2 linked regions of the Vallitalea longa genome follow. The protein of the gene in region 1 binds, or shares a complex with, the protein of each later gene. Links are inferred from orthologs where the notes say so. Each region holds a gene or a part of one and is shown on either strand. Other genes may lie near its edges.

Evidence for each region.
Region 2: the proteins of trxB (region 1) and trxA are in contact, whole or in part, in a crystal structure (PDB 1F6M), measured with the Escherichia coli proteins. The link is inferred for Vallitalea longa from one-to-one orthologs.

What each region holds. Positions count from the first base shown.
Region 1 is NZ_BRLB01000009.1:42,458-53,294, forward strand. Bases 3,578-6,507 are described here. They hold trxB (thioredoxin-disulfide reductase), read left to right. Parts: upstream 3,578-4,544; coding sequence 4,545-5,471; downstream 5,472-6,507. Other genes in these bases: QMG30_RS14340 (tetratricopeptide repeat protein), read left to right, coding at 3,578-4,502; QMG30_RS14350 (C40 family peptidase), read right to left, coding at 5,640-6,507. Outside these bases: QMG30_RS14330 (flagellar assembly protein A), read left to right, coding at 1-1,550; QMG30_RS14335 (GAF domain-containing protein), read left to right, coding at 1,590-3,521; more of QMG30_RS14340, read left to right, coding at 3,573-3,577; more of QMG30_RS14350, read right to left, coding at 6,508-6,773; upp (uracil phosphoribosyltransferase), read right to left, coding at 7,186-7,818; QMG30_RS14360 (PilZ domain-containing protein), read left to right, coding at 8,302-8,658; QMG30_RS14365 (beta-galactosidase small subunit-related protein), read left to right, coding at 8,768-10,837.
Region 2 is NZ_BRLB01000008.1:92,204-102,951, forward strand. What follows is about bases 3,521-6,361. They hold trxA (thioredoxin), read right to left. Parts: upstream 5,180-6,361; coding sequence 4,862-5,179; downstream 3,521-4,861. Other genes in these bases: QMG30_RS13650 (early set domain-containing protein), read right to left, coding at 3,521-4,428; QMG30_RS13660 (DUF3298 and DUF4163 domain-containing protein), read right to left, coding at 5,586-6,361. Also shown: QMG30_RS13640 (efflux RND transporter permease subunit), read right to left, coding at 1-595; QMG30_RS13645 (AI-2E family transporter), read left to right, coding at 1,243-2,472; more of QMG30_RS13650, read right to left, coding at 2,494-3,520; more of QMG30_RS13660, read right to left, coding at 6,362-6,452; QMG30_RS13665 (RNA polymerase sigma factor), read right to left, coding at 6,455-6,949; QMG30_RS13670 (CPBP family intramembrane glutamic endopeptidase), read left to right, coding at 7,167-8,135; QMG30_RS13675 (synaptonemal complex protein 1), read right to left, coding at 8,452-9,327; QMG30_RS13680 (hypothetical protein), read right to left, coding at 9,621-10,748. UniProt on the Escherichia coli protein: Participates in various redox reactions through the reversible oxidation of its active center dithiol to a disulfide and catalyzes dithiol-disulfide exchange reactions.

The sequences.
Region 1 (10,837 bases):
AGGAAAAAGAACAATATTATGTAAGAGTTTTCTATAAGGGATATAATTTGAATGATTTTAATAGTATCATGTTGCAATATCCCCGTATTAATCTCACATGCTTTTCTGCTCTTACTTCGGCAATTTCATTGGCATCAGGGAAAATAATCAAAATTGGGACAAAAAAACCTTTAATAGAGATTTCAGTAAGCAAAGATAGATTAAAAGGTTATGTAACACTTAATATGACTCAACAGCAATTTGATAATATAGATAAAGCTGAGTTAGCTAAATTAATTATGGAGTCTATACAAAAGTCAAATATCGTTTATGGTATTGATGTACACGATGTAATTAACGTTATCCAACCTTTAAAAAAAATCCAAATTGCTCAAGGAGTACTACCTACTAGAGGTAAAGATGCTGAAGTCAAATTATATAAAATTGATGAAGTAAGACCAAAAATGATAGAAAACGAAAATGTCAATCATTATGAACTTAATCTTATTAACAAAGTTGAGAAAGGAGCTTGGCTTGGTGAGAGGATAGAAGCCAAAGAGGGTGTACCAGGAAAAACAGTATGGGGAGAAATTATACCAGCTCAACGAGGAAGACAAGTCAGCTTAGAATATGACAGAAAAACTGTAGTCGAAAAATATGACAAAGAAAAAGACAAGACAACTCTATCAGCAAAGAGAACAGGTGCAGTAATTTATCAAAACAATGTAATAGGTGTTTGTAATTGCTTAGAGATAGATGGGAGTGTTTCGTTCAAGACAGGTAATATCGATTTTGATGGTTTTGTAGATATCAAGAAATCAATAGAAGATAACTTTGTTGTTAAAGCAGATCATGATATTCAAGTTATGGGTGATATGGGAGTCGGCAGTGTTGATACAATCGAAAGTAGGGATGGTAGTATCTATATAAGAGGTGGAATCGCTGGCAAAAATAAAGCTAAAATAATATGCAACGGTGACTTGTACACGAAATTTGCTTCAGAATGTACGATCATATGTGATGGTACCGTCAACATAGGTTCATATGCTATCAATTGTAATATCAAGGCTAAAGAAGTTAAACTTGAATCATATAAAAGTAGAATCATAGGTGGCACCATTGAAGCAAGTATCAAAGTACAAGCTGGTGAAATAGGTAATAGGACTGAATCATATACTAAAATAACAGTTACCGGATTTGAAAGAAATAGAATTAAGAAAGAATATGATACGATAATATTGACCATTAAAAAAGTGAAAGAGAAAATAGCATTATTGAAGCAAAAACTTTCAATATATGCAGCAGCTAATTTAAATGATTCCCAAAGAATAGAGCTTGAAAAACTGACGGAAGAATTTGAATATTACAGAAATAATCTAAAGAAATTGTATAATAAACAAAAAAAATACGTATCTTATTTACATGCAAAAGGCGAAGGAGAAATAAAAATCACTAATTGTTTATACCCTAACGTATCGATTAACATAAAATCATGTAGTACTCATAGTAGTAAATATATCAAAACACCAACTACTTTTTATGTATTAGCTAATGAACTTATAAAAGCATAGAATCAACGTATATTTATTTTAGGAAGAAGGTACTTAAATATGGCTTATGAAGAAATGCTGTATAATATACTTGAGCATCATAGAAAAAGTGAAGATATTAGTAAAAAAGTATATAGATATACAGGACTTATACATGCTATTGAATTTTTTTCACAAAAGTTTAATTTAAATCATTTAGAAAAATATATATATGAATTTACTAATGAATTATTATTACCAGATCAGATAGCCGTATTTATTAAAGATCAAAATAAGTATATACTGATGCAGTCTAGTGGCTATACTAAAAAAGATTATACTATTGATTATAGCAGTTCCTATGATGAAATAATTAAATACTATAGCGGACTATTGAAAGAAGATAATCTAAGAGAGCATTTTAAAAAAGTTGTGTTTAATGATTTCCCTTTCCAATTTTGCATACCATTAATTATGGATTTAGAATTATACGGATTCATTTTTGTCAATAAAATCAACGATAGCTTTTGTGAAGATGATGAAATTATCGCCAATGCTTTGATGAATCTGTATTCAACATCTTTGGCTAATTACAAATACTATAAAGACTTGGAAAACGTTAGTAGACAATTGAATGAAAAAGTATTTAATCTATTTGCAATGAATCATTCTTCAAAAGCGTTATTGAGTCAATTGGATTTGGATACGTTATATAAATTATCCATAAGTGCTTTTGCAGAACTTACACAAAGTAGTTTTACTGCTTTCTTTTTGTATGATCCAATAAGTAACAGTTATAAATTAGTGAGTTTAAAAGATGTATATAATCATGATCTCATTATGTTTATTAATCTATTTCCAAATGAAAAAACAAGAAGCAAATCACGAGTATTGACGGATATGAGTGATAAGACTCAGAGTGACGATTTTTATGATATATTTGAAAATTCTAGAGAGTTACTAAAAGATTTGAAAATATGTTACGTAGTATCACTTTTGAAAAAGAATGATTTAGTTGGTTTTGTGACATTAGGACCAAAGGTAAATGGTTATAAGTATGATAAAAGTATATTTGAACTCATTGAAAGTCTAGCTTCTTCTATTTATATAGCTATAAACAATGCTAAAAATTTCAAGAAAATAAACATGCAGAAAAAAATTATTAATAATAAATTAACTAGAATAGTTAAACTAAACCAATTGATGAAAAATATAAATACAGCATCCAACATGGAGCAGTTGATTGAGCTCACATTAAGTACTCTTAACATTTATTTTGGTGTTACTAGTGGGTTCATAGGATTGTATGATAACGATATCGATGTAATTAATATCATGGAATCTATAAATATAAGTGAAAGTCTCAAATATATACCTTTTTCAAGAGATCTGCTTGTATTGAAATTAGGAGAAAAAATAATTCTGAACAGCGAGGCTGATGTGGAAAATGTTTTTTCAACCAAAGTTGTCAGTAGTTTTAATAATACATATAGCGGTGGTTTATTTGTACCAATATTTGTTGAAGATAATGAGTTGAAACTTTTGGGTGTTATTGGTATACTAGCTATTAAGGATAAGATTTTAGGAGATGAAGAGAATATCATTACTATGGAGTCTATAGCGAATCATATTGCTCCTGTTATGTATCAATTTATAACACTCAATAAAGTAGTTGAACAGTATAAACCTGATTATCAAGTTTTATTTTTAGAGGATTTGAAATATGATATTATTGAAGCAGAAGATTTTTATTTGGAATTAAAAGTTATACACATAGTTATTGATAGAAAATTTACATTCACTAAGCCGAATATTGGATCCTTAAGTAAAAGGTTTAAAAAAGTATATCCTGTAGATAATATGAATATTTTTGTTATAACTATAGAAAAAGAACCTTTGAAGGATATAGAACAAATACTTGGTAGAAACAGTTATTGTAAACAGTATGATTATGGTAAAGATTTTAAGGACTTTGACCAATTCATGGCAATATATTCTAATGATAAAAACTAGTTGTATACTCCTAAAATACTATACATAAAGATGTTATGAAAGAGAGTAATTATGAAAAAATATCATATTGACAATTTTATTATATTAGGTAAAAAGTGTTATGAAGAAGATAATTTATTAAAAGCATTATATTATTTTAATAAAGCGTATGATTATGGTAAAAATAATGATATTGAATTATTATTGGATATGGCTATCATCTACGATGAATTAGATGATTATGAGAATGCACTTAGAGTGTACAAGGAAATACTTAAGATTAACGATTGTGAAGCAAGAGCATATTATGGAATTGCAATACTTTATGATCACAAAGATAATTTTGAAAAGGCAATACCATATTACAATAAAGCGATAGAGTGCGATCCTTATTACAATAAAGCTTATTTTTTTCTTGCATATGCTTATGATTATTTAGGAGATACTAAAAAGGCAATAGAAAATTATAATCACGTTCTTGAAATTGACCCATATGATTTTTGGGCATGTATCAATCTTGGTTCTATTTATGAACAGAGAGATGAAAATGATGAAGCATTAATGTTAATGGAAAAAGCTCTAAAAGTTGATAATAGACATTATATGGTACTTTTTAATATGGGTGTATTAATGACTAAGAAGGATGAAATAGATCAAGCAAAAAAGTATTATGAGCAGGCAATAAGGTATAACAAGAATTATCCATACTCTTTTTTGAATTTAGGTGTATTATATAGGGATCAAGAAGAATATAATAATGCTGTTAAAGTATTCACAGAAGGAATTAAAAATAATGAAGATGCAGTATTCCTATATTATAATAGGGCTTGTTGCTATATGAAATTAAACTTAATTGAATGTGCCGAAAAAGATATATTGAATGTGTTGACATTACATCCCAAAATGGCAGAATATGTCCAAAATGATAGAGATCTACAAAGTTTGATCAATGGTTCATCAGCTATTAAGAATATGTTAGAGGAGAGCGATGCAATTAGTTAATATATTGATTGAATTAAAAAATGCGATTAAGGAGTGACTGAGATGGCTGATATTTATGATTTAGTAATTATAGGTTCGGGTCCAGCGGGTATGGCTGCAGCCATATACGCTCAAAGAGCTATGCTGAAAGCTGTTGTATTAGAAAAAGATGTTCCTGGAGGTCAAGTGATAAATACTTATGAAGTTGATAACTATCCAGGAATTCCTGATATAACTGGTTTTGAACTGAGTACCAAAATGAGGGAACATGCAGAAAAATTAGGAATAGAAATAAAATCAGAAGAAGTGACTGATCTATTATTAGATACTACAATCAAAAAAGTTAAGACGATTAGTAGCGAGTACAGCACAAAAGCAATAATTATGGCTACAGGTGCTAGGTGGAGAAAACTAGGTGTTAAGGGTGAAAAAGAACTTACTGGACGAGGAGTATCTTATTGTGCTACATGTGATGGCGCATTTTTCAGAAACAGAAATGTTGCAGTTGTAGGTGGAGGAGATGTAGCTGTAGAAGATGCTATTTTCTTAGCTAGAATGTGTAAGAAAGTATATCTGATTCACAGAAGAGATGAACTTAGAGCAGTAAAAATATTACAAGACAGCTTATTGAAACATGATGAAGAAAAAGTTGAGATATTATGGAATTCAGAATTAAAAGAAGTAATAGGAAATGACCAAGTAGAAAAAATATCTATTCTTAATAATAAGACAGATAAGTTAGTTGAACTAGATGTTGATGGTGTCTTTATTGGAATAGGTACAGAACCTAATTCACAGCTTATAAAACAAAAAGTCGATTGTGATGAAAAAGGGTATGTTATAACTGATGAATCTTGTGAAACAAGTGTTAAAGGGGTATTTGCAGCTGGTGATATAAGACAAAAGACTTTAAGACAAATAGTTACTGCTGCTGCCGATGGAGCTACATCAGTATATTCAGCAGAAAGATATATACTTGAGAACTTTTAGTTGTCTTGCACAAAAGAATAACCCTCTATCTAAAATTGAAAGAAGACTAATGTCCTAATAAAAATAGCTGAGGTGACCATATATGAATGGTCATCTCAGCTTATTATGTATTGTTATATTATTACCATAATAAATATATTGTTAATTCATGAAAAAACGAGGGTTTTATTAATTAATTACTCTAGTGGCACCTATATAAGGTAGCATTTGGTTACTAGTCAACTTATTGATGACAATACCAGTTCTAGGATTGTTGGCATGAATAACTTGACCATTACCTATGTATAATCCTACATGAGATATTCTATTATTGTATCCGAAGAATACAAGGTCGCCAGGTAACAAATCCTTTTGGGATATTCTTGTCCCATTTTTGAATTGTGTACTTGCAGTTCTGTTTATGCTGACGCCGAACTTCTTCATTACTTGTTGTGTGAATCCAGAACAGTCAACACCTTTTGTTAAGCTATTACCGCCCCATACATAAGGGTTGCCTAAAAATTGTTTGGCATAATTAACAACATCTTGTCTTAATTGTGAAACATTCGCAATGGTTTTTTGATCAGAAATTTCTACATAAGTTTTATATATATAACCAATATTTCCGTTTGACAATTTGATTGATACCCATTCTTCTAATTCACTAATTATGTCAAAAGTATTATATCTATACACTTGACCTATTTTACTAGATGCAATAGAAGCTTCTTGCCTAACATTCAACACATTCGTAGTAACGGTAACAACTTTTTTGTTCTCTTTTTTAGGTGTATCTTCACTTTCAGGAGTAGCGTCACTTTCAGGAGCATCTTTACTATCTTCTTTTTCAGATGGTTTTACATCATTATCAGGTGCTGTAAAACTATTAGAGTGCATATAGCCTTTACCTTTTGATGTAGCAACATAGAACCATTCTCCAGTCTGGTATACTACATTTATAAATTCTCCGTTTGTGATATCTGCTATTTTGTTTCCTAATAGATTAGGGGAATTTCTTAATTCACCATTATTTACTACAATTCTTGATTTACCAATGTCATCAATATTAATATAACTACTATGTACATACGCATTGCTTAACATATCAATGTCAATTTTATACCATTGATTAGTTTTAGAAAGAATCTCTAATTTATCACCAAAATGAACAGAGTCAACGATAGAACTGGTGGTACTAGGACCACTTCTAACGTTAAGATTCTCCACATTAACAATACCTATAGTAGCAGCGTTAACGTTAAGTGATAAAACCAAACCTCCTAATATACCTAGAGCTAATTTCTTGATACCTCGTTTTTTCATAATTAAACCTCCTAGAGCTAATGTTATTATTTGTTAATATTAAGGAAAAATATTCTATAAAAATTAGTTATTACAGAAATGTTAACTAAATATTACAGTGATATTATAACCTTAATAAAGAAAAAATGCAAGAGGTTGCTTTAATTACCAAATATTTACATTTTTATAGGTTTTTTATTTGCTTTTTTACTACATCAACAATAAATGAAATTAATATTTAATTAACAGTTTATTAATATAATAGATTTGTAAGAAATGATATAGATACATTAATTAAGAAGTGTAACTTTCTAATTTAATATTATATGTAGGTAAACTAATCATGAGGCTTTGTAGAAAGGCAAAAGCAAATTATAAGATAATTTATAAATTATCAAAAAAAAGAGCTGATAATACCAGCTCTTATAAATATCTATTTAGTTCCAAAGATCCTGTCTCCAGCATCTCCTAATCCAGGTGTAATATATCCGATATCATTTAATTTTTCATCAATAGCTAAAGTAAAGATTTGAACATCTGGATGATGAGCATATACTTCTTCAATTCCAGGTCTTGAAGTTACTAGACACATGATTTTGATGTGTTTAACACCATATGATTTTAAAAGACTGACAGCAGCAACAATTGAACCACCAGTAGCAAGCATTGGTTCTGTTATTATTACTGTTCTTTTATCAATATCTTTTGGGAGTTTACAATAATATTCGACAGGTTGTAGAGTTTCTTCATTTCTATATAAACCAATATGTCCAACTTTTGCAGTAGGTAATAAACTTAACATACCATCTACCATACCAAGACCAGCTCTTAAAATAGGAACAATAGCAAGAGTTTTACCACTAATCATATTAGAAGTAGTTTTGCAAATTGGTGTTTCTATAGTTGTTTCTTTTAACGGTAGGTTACGAGTTACTTCATAGCCCATTAACATTGCAATTTCTTTAACTAGTTCTCTAAAATCTTTTGATCCAGTATTCTTATCACGTAATAATGTAAGTTTATGTTGGAGCAATGGGTGATCTAATAATTTTACATTTTCGTTCATAGGGATGATTCCTCCTTTATATTTTGAATAGAACGAGCGTTAATAAGATATATTACTTACTCAATTTTGCCACGTAAGCTATAGAAACAACCAAATGTTCAGAATAAAATCATGTATAACAATGTAAATCTGAAATTGTAATAGGTATACCAATTTATTATGATTGAATTAAACTATAGGTGTTAAAATTGAGGTCCTTATATTATAAACGTTTTATTTATTAATTTGCATACAATTTTTATATTAATATATCTATTAAAGTTTGTCAATTAAATCTTATAAAATAAAAAAAAATAATTTATTGCCTGTTTTATTTTAATACCATTTTATGGTATAATTAGAAATTGATACACGACTTTAAAAATAAGTAAAATGAAAAGGTTACAATTAGGGATTAGTATCTAGAAATAAAGATAAAAGACTACAAAAAACATTAATGAAGTTTCATTATTTAATTATAATTTTAAAAGGGAGATCTATGATATGGAAGAAAGAAGAAGATACAGGCGTTTACCCATAAAATTAGAACTTGAAATTAATTCTCTTTTTAAACAGAATAATGACATAATAAAACTAAATAATAAGACTATTGAAGTCATAGATATTTCAAAAAACGGTATTGGAATAATGTGTTCTGATAATTTCCCTGTCAACTATTATTTCAATGCTAAAATAGAATTTGATGAGGAAAGATATTTTTATTGCGTAGTCAAAATTATAAGAAGCAGTAAACAGGGGAATAAGTATTGCCTAGGATGTGAATTTGTTGGTCTTGCTGATTTCTTAGCTGATAAAGTTGATGAATACGAAGAACTATTGAACAAAAGTCAAATTTATTGACAGTGGCTATACTTGTAGTCGCTGTTTCTTACCTTATAAGAAAGGGTTATTGAGGAGAAATAGATATGTTATAGATTATCAACATATATGTAAAGGGGTGAAAAATAATATGCATGATACTAATGATAAAAAAATAAATATAGATAGATATTATGTCAATTCCAAGGTTCTCAGCGAAGAATACGATCAAATATATATGTATACTGATGTTTTTATAACTTATACAGGTTTAACAATACAGCCAGTTAAAATTGAATTAATGATGATTAATAATGAAGATGAAAAGTTGATAACTGATATAAGATGTGTCTTATCAGGAAAAATAACAAAAGTCACTTTAGAAGTTGAACTTACAGATATTCAGACATGGACAGCTGATTTGCCTAAATGCTATGGCTTCAAAATCATTGTGAAAAATGAAAATGATGAGGAGTTATGTGAGAAAAGTTTTAAACATGGTTTTAGATTTGTTGAGGCAAAAAACAATATGATACATATAAATGGTAAACAAGTATGTTTGAATGGAGTAATTTACAATAACTATGAAGATGATGATTTAGAGGCATTGCAGTCCAAATATCTTGAAGACATTATTTTATTGAAAAGAAATAATATCAATACTGTTATAACATATGATTATGCTAATGCACATATTTTTTATGATATGTGTGATGAATATGGTATTTATGTTATTAATAAACCTATATCAATACCTGATAATGAAGAGCAAATAATATGTCATGAGGAAGAAATAAAAGATACTATATACAAATATATAAACTATTCATGTGTAATTATCTGGACTATAGACAGTAGAGTTGATATACCCATAAAATTCTATAAGAAGATCATGTTATTGGATAATACTAGACCAATCTATTATGAAGGGAATTCAGGTCTCAAGAATTATAATCCTGTAATATTTACATATGATTTTATTAAACAAGATGATCAAAAAGGAGAATCAAGCAATGACCATCCTATAGCAGGTAATTTTTTATGTGACTTTTTGATAATTAGGGATAATGAAACAGATGAAATCATTGATAGAGGTATAGTCTATAATAATAGACAGCTAACACCGTTTTCATATGAAATAAAAAAACAGTATGAATCAATAAATATATATCCAAAAGATATTATAAGAGGAATATTTAGTGTGAAAAACTGTTCAGACATATTAGAACTCGATAATTATACTCTGAATTGGGAAATACTAGAAGATGGAATTATGATAAAGAGTGGAGAGTTAACTGATATAACTATTCCCATCAGCAAAAGAAAAGATATATATATCGAGTATAATATTAAAGACATCCTTGAGAATGCTTGGTATCATATTAATATAAATATGGTGACAAAAGAAGAATCATGGTGGAGCAAAAAAGCATATAATGTAGCTTTTGCTCAATTCAGAATACCGTATAAGGCTCATAAAAAAAGAAAAGCGAAAGAATTGAATTCTGCCAAGTTAAGAGATAGAAAATTAAAATATGAAATTATTGGAGATAATTTTGAAATAGTTATCGATAAATTAAAAGGAAATATACGTTCGGTAGAATTTGACAGACAACAATATATCTTATCTCCTGTCAAGATATACATAGAAAACCATAATGAGAAGTTGGAAATGTCAAGAGTCAAAGATATAAAAGTTGATAATACCAAAAAAGGTAGTATACATATTGATGTCATAAGAAAATGTGCACAAATAAAAGGTAATATTATAACTAACTATGTGATTGAACCAGATGGCAAAGTAAGTATAATAAATAGGATTCGTTCAAATAATAAGTTCATTAAAGTAGGAATGATATTAGAGATACCTGCTAGGTTTAATGATTTTTCATGGTTGGGAAAAGGACCTAATGATACATATCCCGAATATAATGATGGAACTAAAGTAGGGTTATATTATTACAATTTGAATAATTGCGTAGAAAGTGGTAATAAATCAGATGTAAGATGGTCAGCTTTTACAGATACCGATGGTGAAGGGTTATTGATAGAAAGTTGTAAAGATATACTTCTAGGTATACATCCACAAATGTACTCATCTTATTCAATTAAAAAAGAAGAACACAATGATAAACCGATTATAATAAATGTAAAATGTAGTTCAAAAGCTAATTATAATATATTCAATACTTCAACCGAAGAGGAAGATGTTTATGCTTTT
Region 2 (10,748 bases), on another replicon or contig:
TATCAATACCTAATAGATCCAACTTCTCTGAATCTAATGTTACCTCAACCTGTTTTTTGACTGCCCCATTTATTGTTACTGAAGCTACCCCTTCAATTCTTTCTAATCTTGGTTTAACTACGTTTTCAACAAAATCTCCTACTTCTGACATGTCACTGCCTTCTTTGGTAACAGCAAATCCCATAACAGGCATCATACTAGGATTAAACTTTATAATCATAGGAGAACCTACATCATCTGGAAAATAGCCTGTAACCATATCTAATTTTTCTCTCATATCCAACATGGCTACATCCATATTAGTTGACTCATTAAATTCTACGATAACTAGAGAACTATTTTCTGATGATATAGATTGTATTTTTTTAACATTTTGTACAGTCGCAAGTGCACTTTCAATACTTTTTGATACTGTATTTTCAACTTCCCCTGGGCTTGCACCAATGTAAGTAGTTGAAACAGCCGCATAAGGAATGTTCATACTTGGCAATAAATCTGTATTAAGTTGAGTGAATGATACTGCTCCGAATATTACAAAAATTAGTACTATCATCACTATTGTAACTGGTTTTTTAACACTAAACTTTGATAACATATAAGTCTCCTCTCACAATTAGTTGTTGTGACTTTTTCCGACCGAACGGTCGGTCGGTAATCCTATAATACTCACTATTAAAGTTTTTGTCAATACTTAATATTTAAAAAACACCTATAATCTTTATTCTACTAATTTTTTTTATATTACATGAAAAGAAAAATAATGTAGTATATAATAATATTTCCCCTAAAAAATAAGTATTTATTCATTATTCCTAGTATCTAAACATAATATTCTCTTGAATACAGTATTATAAATTGGAAATAATTAAATATACCTTATTTAGTATTTTTTTACCTAGAAAAAACTACTATATTTTTTAATATCCCTTTGAATTTACTCCTTTGAATGGTTATTGAAGAGCGTTAAGTAAGTATTATTTAGAATTATTAATTTTATATTAATTTTTATTAATATTACTCCATGTATTAGTAATATTTGTTATGATGTAGTTATATATAATATAAGAACTTTTAAAAATACTCTTAAATTATTATTGAAATATTACATACAAACAAAATCTTTATTGTTTATTAAAAAATACCTTTCATCTTATATAATTTTTAATAGGCATTAGAGTTAAATATGTATAAAGTTGTTTTTCATATTTATATATTGAATATAACTGTTGAGGAGGGCAAAATATGAAAATTCAATGGAATAAAAGATATACTACAATAAGCATCTATACAATTCTAGTAATTTTTGGCAGTATATTATTTTATAAATTCATTGGTAACTGGAATGAAACAACAATTTTTTTAAAGAACACTCTATCTACATTATCCCCTTTTATAATAGGATTCTTAATAGCATATTTTATTAATCCACTAGTAGTTTGGTTTGAAAAAATAATAGGTAAAATCAGATTAAGAAAAAGAAAAATCAAAAGCCTTAAAACCAAAAGAGGTCTAGCAATCTTATTTTCTTATATAACCGTACTAGGTTTCATAATAGTTATTTTAGCTTTTATCATACCTGAACTTGTCACTAGTTTAGGAGATATAATTACTAAATTACCAGATCTAATAGACGATTTGATTGATGAAATTACTGCTTTTGTAAATAACAGTTCAATTGATTTTATTGATCCTGAAGCTATAAATAACTTTATCGATAATAACCTTAAAAATATTCCTGGAGCATTAAATAATGTTTACGATGTATTCAGTAACATTGTGCCTTCCCTTTATGTTCTCACTAAGAACTTTACTTTCGGTATTCTTAATATTTTGTTAGGTTTTATTATAGCCATATATTTATTAGCGAGCAAAGAAAAGTCTATAGCAAGTTTTAATAAAGGAATAATTGCTTTATTTAGAGAAAAAACATCAAATAGCCTTATAGCTATTTTAAAAGATAGTCATCAGATTTTTTCTAAATTTTTTGTAGGTAAATTAATAGATTCTTTGATTATTGGTATATTATGCTTTATCATAACAATGATAGTAAATATACCTAATGCTCTTCTAATAAGTGTTTTTGTTGGAGTTACGAATATGATTCCTTATTTCGGTCCATTCATTGGAGGTTTCGCTGGAATTATATTAGTATTATTAATAAGTCCCATACAGGCTTTATGGTTCGCATTAATCATATTAGCTCTTCAACAATTCGACGGCAATATTCTAGGGCCAAAAATCCTTGGTGATTCAACTGGACTAAGTCCATTTTGGGTAATTTTTTCAATATTAGTCGGTGGAAAATTATTTGGTTTGATTGGAATGTTCTTAGGTGTTCCTTTCTTCGCAGTAATCAAGAACATTATAGATAAACAGATAAATAAGAAATATGAAATGAAAATGAACAAAAAACAACAAGAAGTAATAGATGATGATGACATCCAAAATGAAAAAAACGAAGAGGTTGAATAACCTCTTCGTTTTTTTATATAATTAATTAAACGGTATTGGATTAGCAAAATATCTTTGGACCATAGTAATCCACCAGTAATCATCTGTTGGAGGAGAACCTACTCCATCAGTACTACTGTTAACTCCAGCACCAAATAGTATTGAAATGACCCCTGCATCTTTTGATTTATCCATATGATGTCCCCACGTTATAGTATCAATACCATTATCTGATATTCTATTATCCTTATGTGTATTGGTCTTAAAATAATTAAATCGTTCTGTAGAACCTGGTTTAAATATATCTCCAAGGAAATATGCTGGTGCGGAATCTTCATATTTAGTTGAAGTTCCATTCAAATCAGGAAACAACCCATTAGCATATGGATTTAATGCTTGACTTGTATTAATATGTCCTACTGGTATCTGCCATAAGATTACAGGAAGATTAGAACTAGTATTCATAATTTTCACGAATTCAAGGTAATTATTCCATATATCACTATTCCAGAACCATGTAGAACCTGCTGGATTATTAGCTGAATCAGGAGTCACTCCACCACCATCTAATCCATATTTATCAATTGAAACAAAATCTGCTCCATACGTTTTCACACCTGCACTAACATAATAATCAGTAATAAGTTGTGCTTTCTCTCTAATAAAATTCAATCCATCCGTTAACCCCATTGTTTCTGTTTTATGTAAAATACCATTATTTGGAACATCATGTCCATCATAAGCCCATAGATTGAATTGCCATCCATAATAAGCTTGTGGATAATATTTACTAACAATATAATTAATTGATTTCACTAGTCCTTCAACAGTATTAGGGAAATCAGGGTCTTCTCCACTAGTTAACACACCACTACTATATGCAGCACTTACTTCAGCAGTAATCTCATTAGGCTGTTTACCTGATTGTTGCATCATATATCCAAGAAAATCTGGTTCAAATACTATTCCTACAGTATCATCTTGTGCATAATCTTTACAGATATCCAAAAAGAATTTTAGATCTTTGTAATAGGCATCCATATATGATGTATCCTGAATATGTGCCAAATCCAAGCTATAACTTTCACCACTATCAGGAATATTATAATATACAAAAAACGGTATCAGACCTAATTTTCTGCTCTCAATAATAAAATTCTTAGCACGTGCTCCATCAACATTAGTCCAGCTACGCCATCCATTTATTGGACCACCATTAATGTAGATATACCTTATATCCATTCTCTTATTTCTATCATCTGAACTAAAATCTCTCCAAAAATCAAGATCTCCCTGTTTATCTTCACTCACAGAACCTATAGAAAGATAATCTGGCATACCTGGAAGACTTCCATCCCCATTTTTGATTCTTACTCCAACATATCTTTCTTCTCCTGTATTCTTTTCTTTTATTTTAAGTGAAGCACGTCCTGCTTTTTTACCCTCAATCTTAAGGATATTACTATTTTCTATTGTACAATCGATTATTGAACTATTATTAGTAATCACAGTAAAATCAGGATTATTAATTCCATTAAAACTAAGAGTATACTCAATAGGTCCTTGAGGTTGCGTGAATTGACAAACTACTTTTTGAGTATCAATACCCTTAATTATTATATTACCTGTTGCATTACCCACTACTACTGATATTTCATCACTTGCTGTAGTTCCATAGGAATTAGTTATCTCTACATAATATTTATATGTCCCCTCTATTGTTCTTCCTCTTACCTGAAAAGATTCTGTTTGAGGATTAGGTGTATTATCAGTCAAATTACCACTATGTATCTCCTCGTAATCACCTGCTCCTATCTTCTCAAATAGTTTCCAGCTTGTCCCGTTATTTCCGTACCATATGTTCCATGTCAAATCATAGTCACCATCAATATCTCCAGACCACTGATTATGGCTTAGAGATGGTATAGCAGGAACCCCTGACCCTGAAGCACTAGAAGATAAAATTGATACTGTCAAAATTAAAGTGATACATAGAACTATTGAAAAAAAACTCTTAAAATATTTTCTTGAGATTATTTTCCTCCTCCTACTTACATAATTATAGTTTTAATTCTTACATTGTAAAAAATTGGTTCACCTCCACAGAAATTTTAATTTAGGTTATTTAATGGGTAATATATTAACGATTAGATATAGATATAAGTAGAAAACATTAAGTGAAACTTAAGTATAAAGAAATATATATACGCGCGTCTTGTATTATTATATATTTTTTGTTTATATTTTACATTAGTCAATCTTGTTATAACTTATAAAATTTTGGCACAAATAGGTCATAGAATATTTAATCTTATAAACTATTTAACGTGATATAGAAAATAAAACTCGTATTTTTCTAAAAGAGGAGCCTATTTACGAAATGTGTAAATAGGCTCCTTATAAATTTATTCTACATTGCTGATTCAATTTTTGATTCTAACTGCTGTTTTGGTACTGCTCCAACAACAGTATCAACAACTTTACCATTTTTGATCAATAACATTGTCGGTATACTCATAACTCTGTATTTTTGAGCTGTTTCACCATTCTGATCAACGTTTAATTTCCCTATTTTAGCTTTTCCTTCGTATTTTTTAGCTAATTCATCTATAACAGGTGCCATCATTTTGCATGGTCCACACCAATCTGCATAAAAGTCAACTAGTACAGGTATATCTGAGTTAAGAACTTCTGCTTCAAAATTAAGATCTGTAAATGCTAGTGCCATAATAAAACCTCCTTAATTATTTTTAGATTATTATAATATCATTATATTCTAATATAGTGATATATGTCAATACTTTTTTTTCTTTTTGATATTTTTCTTGTTATAGCTTAATAGCTGAAATTATACCTTCACTCTATCATATGCTAAAATTATAGATTTATTTAAAATAATCTATATAATATTCAAATTTACAATAATAATTAATATTCAGCTATAATATATAATGCGTAAATATCAATTTAAATATACCACTTTGTACCATTAATTTCAACAATTTAAATTAGTAAAATATTTAAAGTTTAAATTAAATAGGATTTTCTTATTTACCATAAAATAAATGTTTTGATTTGCAAAAAAAGACCACTAATAGTTAATGATCTTTCTTTATTAATGCTTTATATAATATCTAATCAATAATAAATTCAAGTTTACCTGTTGCTCCATCAGCTATTTCGTATTTATCAAACACAATTACTACTTTTTGATTGCTATTTATAAAGAAACCTTGGTCTTCTTTTATACTCTTGAATCCTGATTCTCCTTTAAAGAATCCATAATGTCGATCTTTTGGAGGATTCTCTAGTAATTTCTTTATCTGTTTTTCAATACTTTCATTTGCTCTAGTCATATAATCCTTACCAAGAACATCTTCTAATGTCATTTCTTTATCAGTAGTTAAATCGATATTATAATAATATGAACCGGAGTAGGCAGGTGCAAGAGTTTCATTATGATATATGATAAATGATAAAATTGATTCATCATTATATTTTTTTTCATAATCAATTTCGAATTTTATAGGTTTATAATTTTCTTGTGTTCCACCTGTCTCAAAATACGCTTCTTTATACTCTTCTGCACGCTTTTCAGCTTCTTTTATTTGCTCATCCATTTTATTTTTTATCTCTGTATTGATTTTGTCTTGTAAGTCTACATCATTAAGACCATCAACTCTAGGAATCACAACATTTTCAGTTATGCTATCATTTTCATATTTATAATCTACAAAAGTCAGTACTCTAGCAACTCTACCTATGATAGGTAAATTAGATATTGTTTTGGCTAATGTCTTATTAGTGTTCAATACAAATATAAACAAAATACATATTAAAAAAGTAGCACCTACTGCCTTGAATCCTCTATTGAATATCATTTCTCTTCTTATCACTTTTCTGGTAGTCTCTTCAATTGTTTTTTCAACAATATCATTTAACTCTTTAGGAATAGTGATATTTTCATATTCTTGTTTCATCTTATATAATTTATTTTCCATAATTATCCTCGCTTATTTAATATTACTTTAAGTCTATTTATTCCACTATATAATCTTGATTTTACAGTATTAACATTAACCCCTGTAATATCGGCTATTTCATTAATCTTCAGACCTTGAAAATATCTTAATATTATTACCGTTTTATACTTCATATCAAGTCTTTCTATAGCTTGATGAAGATCCATTTTATCAGCAATATCAATATTTTGATATTGAACGGCTTCGGGAATATTGTTTGTAATAATAAGTCGTTTATTTTTTCTTAAGAAACTTATAGAAGTATTTATTATTATACTAAACATCCATGCTTTTATTTTATTTATGTTTTTTAGTTTATCTATTGACGTAAGGCTTTTATAAATGGATTCTTGGACAATATCCAATGCAGAATCTCTATTGTGTACATAACTGTACGCTAATCTATAAAAATCATCTTGATGAATTTTTATGAACTCAACAAGTTTGTTATAATGATCATTGTTAAATGTCGACATCCGTTATATTTACCTCCTTACATATATAAGACGTAAAAGTATATCAAAAAGTTGATAATTCTATTATAAAAAGTTGAATATATCTTTCCCATGTGCTATATTTAGTTAAAGATTAAACTTTAAAATCAAATGAAATTTAGTTAAAATTATACTTTATATTAATTTAAAATAAAATGGTAAATAAATGATAATCAAATTTAGAAAGGATTAAGTTTTTATGAACTCTACAAGACGTGGTAATAGATTTATATTTATACTTATTTCAATAATGGCTTTTGTTGGTCCCTTTACAATAAGTTATTTAGCCAAAATCTTTAATTTTAAAATAACTTATGTATGCAGTATACTGATACCTCAACTTATATTTATAGTGATTCCTGTTATTCTATATTTTATCATTACAAGAGAATCTATAAAAGAAACACTTATGTTAAAGAAATTAGATATTATTAACATTTTGATATCTATTGGCATAGGATTACTGATACAACCTCTACTAAGTGTCGTTAATATACTATCACAAATATTTTTTGAAAATCAAGTATCATCTACTATTTTTTCTATTGCTGATTTGCCATTATGGCTATTATTGATATTAGTAGCTGTACTTCCAGCAATTAATGAAGAATTTGTTACCAGAGGTATCTTAGTATCTAATTATAAAAACGTGAATATATATAAAACAGCCTTAATCAGTGGTTTATCTTTTGGAATGCTTCACCTTAATGGTAACCAATTTTCTTATGCATTCGTAATGGGAATTATATTATGTTTATTAGTTAAAATAACTGGTTCAATATATTCAAGCATGATTATTCATTTTTTAATTAATGGATTACAAATGGTTTTAGTCAAAGTAGCAATGATTTTACAAGAAATATTTGGGCAAATTACTGATTTTGATGATTTACTACAAGAATCTATAGATAGTGTAGGGCATGAGACAATATTATCACTCTTACCAGGACCGCTAATATTAACATTATTCACATTACCTGTTGTTTATCTATTATTTAAGGTAGCCGTACGACATAATAATAAACAATACCTATTCACTAAAAATGATGTTTCAGAAATAGAACAACCAAAAATTAAAAAGCCAAAAATATTTGATATCTACCTTATATTATCCATAATAATATTTGTTGCTTACGTAGTCATATATGAAATCTTAAAACTTAGATAAATATCCAAAGCATATGAGAAAAATTATTAAATTATTCTTATATGCTAGTTTGAAGATAAAGACCTATCTTTCCTAGATGACCTACTTCCATGGTCGGAGAGAATACTAACTGAATACAGAAAAACAAAGTAACTATGATGCTGCCTTAAATAGGTGGCATTTTTTGTCAAGGTACCGATGGTTTACCGTATACCCCTAAACTATGCCTAAAACCTCTATTTAATCAAATAAAAACCCTAGGCAAGCACAAACTGCAAACCCAGAGTTTCTGTGACGCACGCAAGAGTATTATCCTATTAATCAGTACTTCTTTGATTTAGCGACCACCGAATAACTCAATATGACTTATAGCTACACCTTTTTGAGTACTAAATGAATTATATGTTTCCACAATTTTAAATTCTAATTGTAAGTTTAATTCATCTTTTAAATGTATATATACCTCTTGTCTTCCCATAGCTTCATCAAAATATAAAACTGCTTTAGGAATTAAATTAACATATAATATTGCTTTTTTTACTAATCCGTAATTCATATATTCATTAATAGTATTACGAGCACCATTATATAATGCTAATCCTAAGAATCCAGAGCACTGAATTGGATCTTTAATCTCTAAATTAATAGTGCTTGGTAACTTTGTAGTCTCTCTATACCAATACTGTTCTAAAGAGTTTATATTACTGATCATTGTTTTTTTCCCATTTTTAATTTCCCATGTGTCATAACTATAAATAACATGATCACCATCTTCTACGTAAGATTCATCAATACTAAAGGCATAAAAAGTTTTGGAGTGTTTTATTGGTATTTTATAACCATCAATTTCTTCATACTCTACTTCATTCTTACTAGATAATTCTTTTTTCCCATAATTCATTTCATTCTGAAGGAGTAAATTTTTATTTTCATATTCTTCCATTTTACTTTTAAACTCATCTATTTTAGATTTATTATCTTCTATTATTTTCTGCATATTTGCAATAATTAATTTATTATCCTCTATTGTATTCTCTAACTTTTGATTTACCATTAACAAATTATCATTTTTTGATGCTAAATCAGATAGTTGTTGATCATATGTACTTATTTTATTGTTTGCTTGTTCTAATTTTGACACTAATATATCTTTTGAGTTAGTGCAAGATATCAGAAAAATACTTGCTAAAAGAAATATCACAATTCTCTTCATTCCTACATTCTCCTTATTTTTTTATATATTATTAAATAAAACTATATTCTCTTAGTATTATAAGCTAATTAATCAAATAATTTTATTAAAAACAAAAATTAACCTTTTTCCACAAATAACTTTATATGCCTATATTAACAGATAATTCAATAATAATCAATCATAAAAAGGCCTACCTTCAATTAAGAAAGTAGGTCTGTATTTGTCCTAGAGCAGTATTTTTAGTTAACATCTATATTTATATAATATCATTTATCCATTCAAAACATATTAACTTTTATATCTTTTAAAATTTAATTAACACCACTTCTAACATACTCTAGGCCATCTTTTCCATATAATGATTGTAAAGTTATATTATTAACATCCAAATATTCCCTATCAACAACTACAATTCCACTTACAGAATTCATTTTTTTATTTATTACACTTCCATTTGTTGAACTAAAAATATTACTATCCACTAAACCAATAGATTTTGAGAATTTATTATAGATACCACAAACTGTTCCATTAGGATCATAACATAAACAATTAGAAGATGCTGCATCACTTTTTACATTTTCTCTCATACTTAATAATTGACATCCTTCTGAATTACTCCAACTACCATCTCCATCTTTAGCAGGATAATTAGGATATTTATATGTATTATAACCTACATGGATATTAATGCCATTGCTTGTACTATTATACCATTCTGTTGCACCGTATCTAATAACCTTTGCATTCTTAATATTGAAGGCTGGATATGTACTTTTATGTAAAAATTCTGCAATACTATACACACCATCTAATAATGTTGGAATATCATATTTAGTCCCTTTAGGTTTGTCTGGTAAAGTTGACGCTTGATCAGTAAAAAAAATTATTTTATTGTTTTTAATAATCAGTGAGATAGCACCATACCTATCAATACTATATTCAGATCTACCATTCTCTTTATTATATTTTGTATTGGTATTTAAACCTGCACCCTCAAAGAAAAAAATTATAGGTTGATTATTACAAATTGCTTGTTTAATTTTTTCATTGTTGGCATATGTATTAATTCTATGTAATGCATCTCTTTGTATTGATGTTAAATTATTACTATTTACATATGATTCAATTTCATCATATGATAAAATTTGATCTAAAGTATAATTTTTACATTTCAAACTATAACACCCTGAACCTGAGTTACAACTTATTCCAATATAATATTTAACCCCTGCCTGCACAGATTTTTTCTCAATTAAATCCGCCTGACCTGCACCTTTTGAAGATTTACCTATTAATTCTCCCCTAACACTTTCTTTATGAATTTCTATATTCACATCTAATGATTCTTTCAATGGTTTAACATAGAAATTAGCTTTTCCATCTTCCTTGAATTGTGCATAATACCAGTGCACATCACCTTGATTAATTAGTATGGG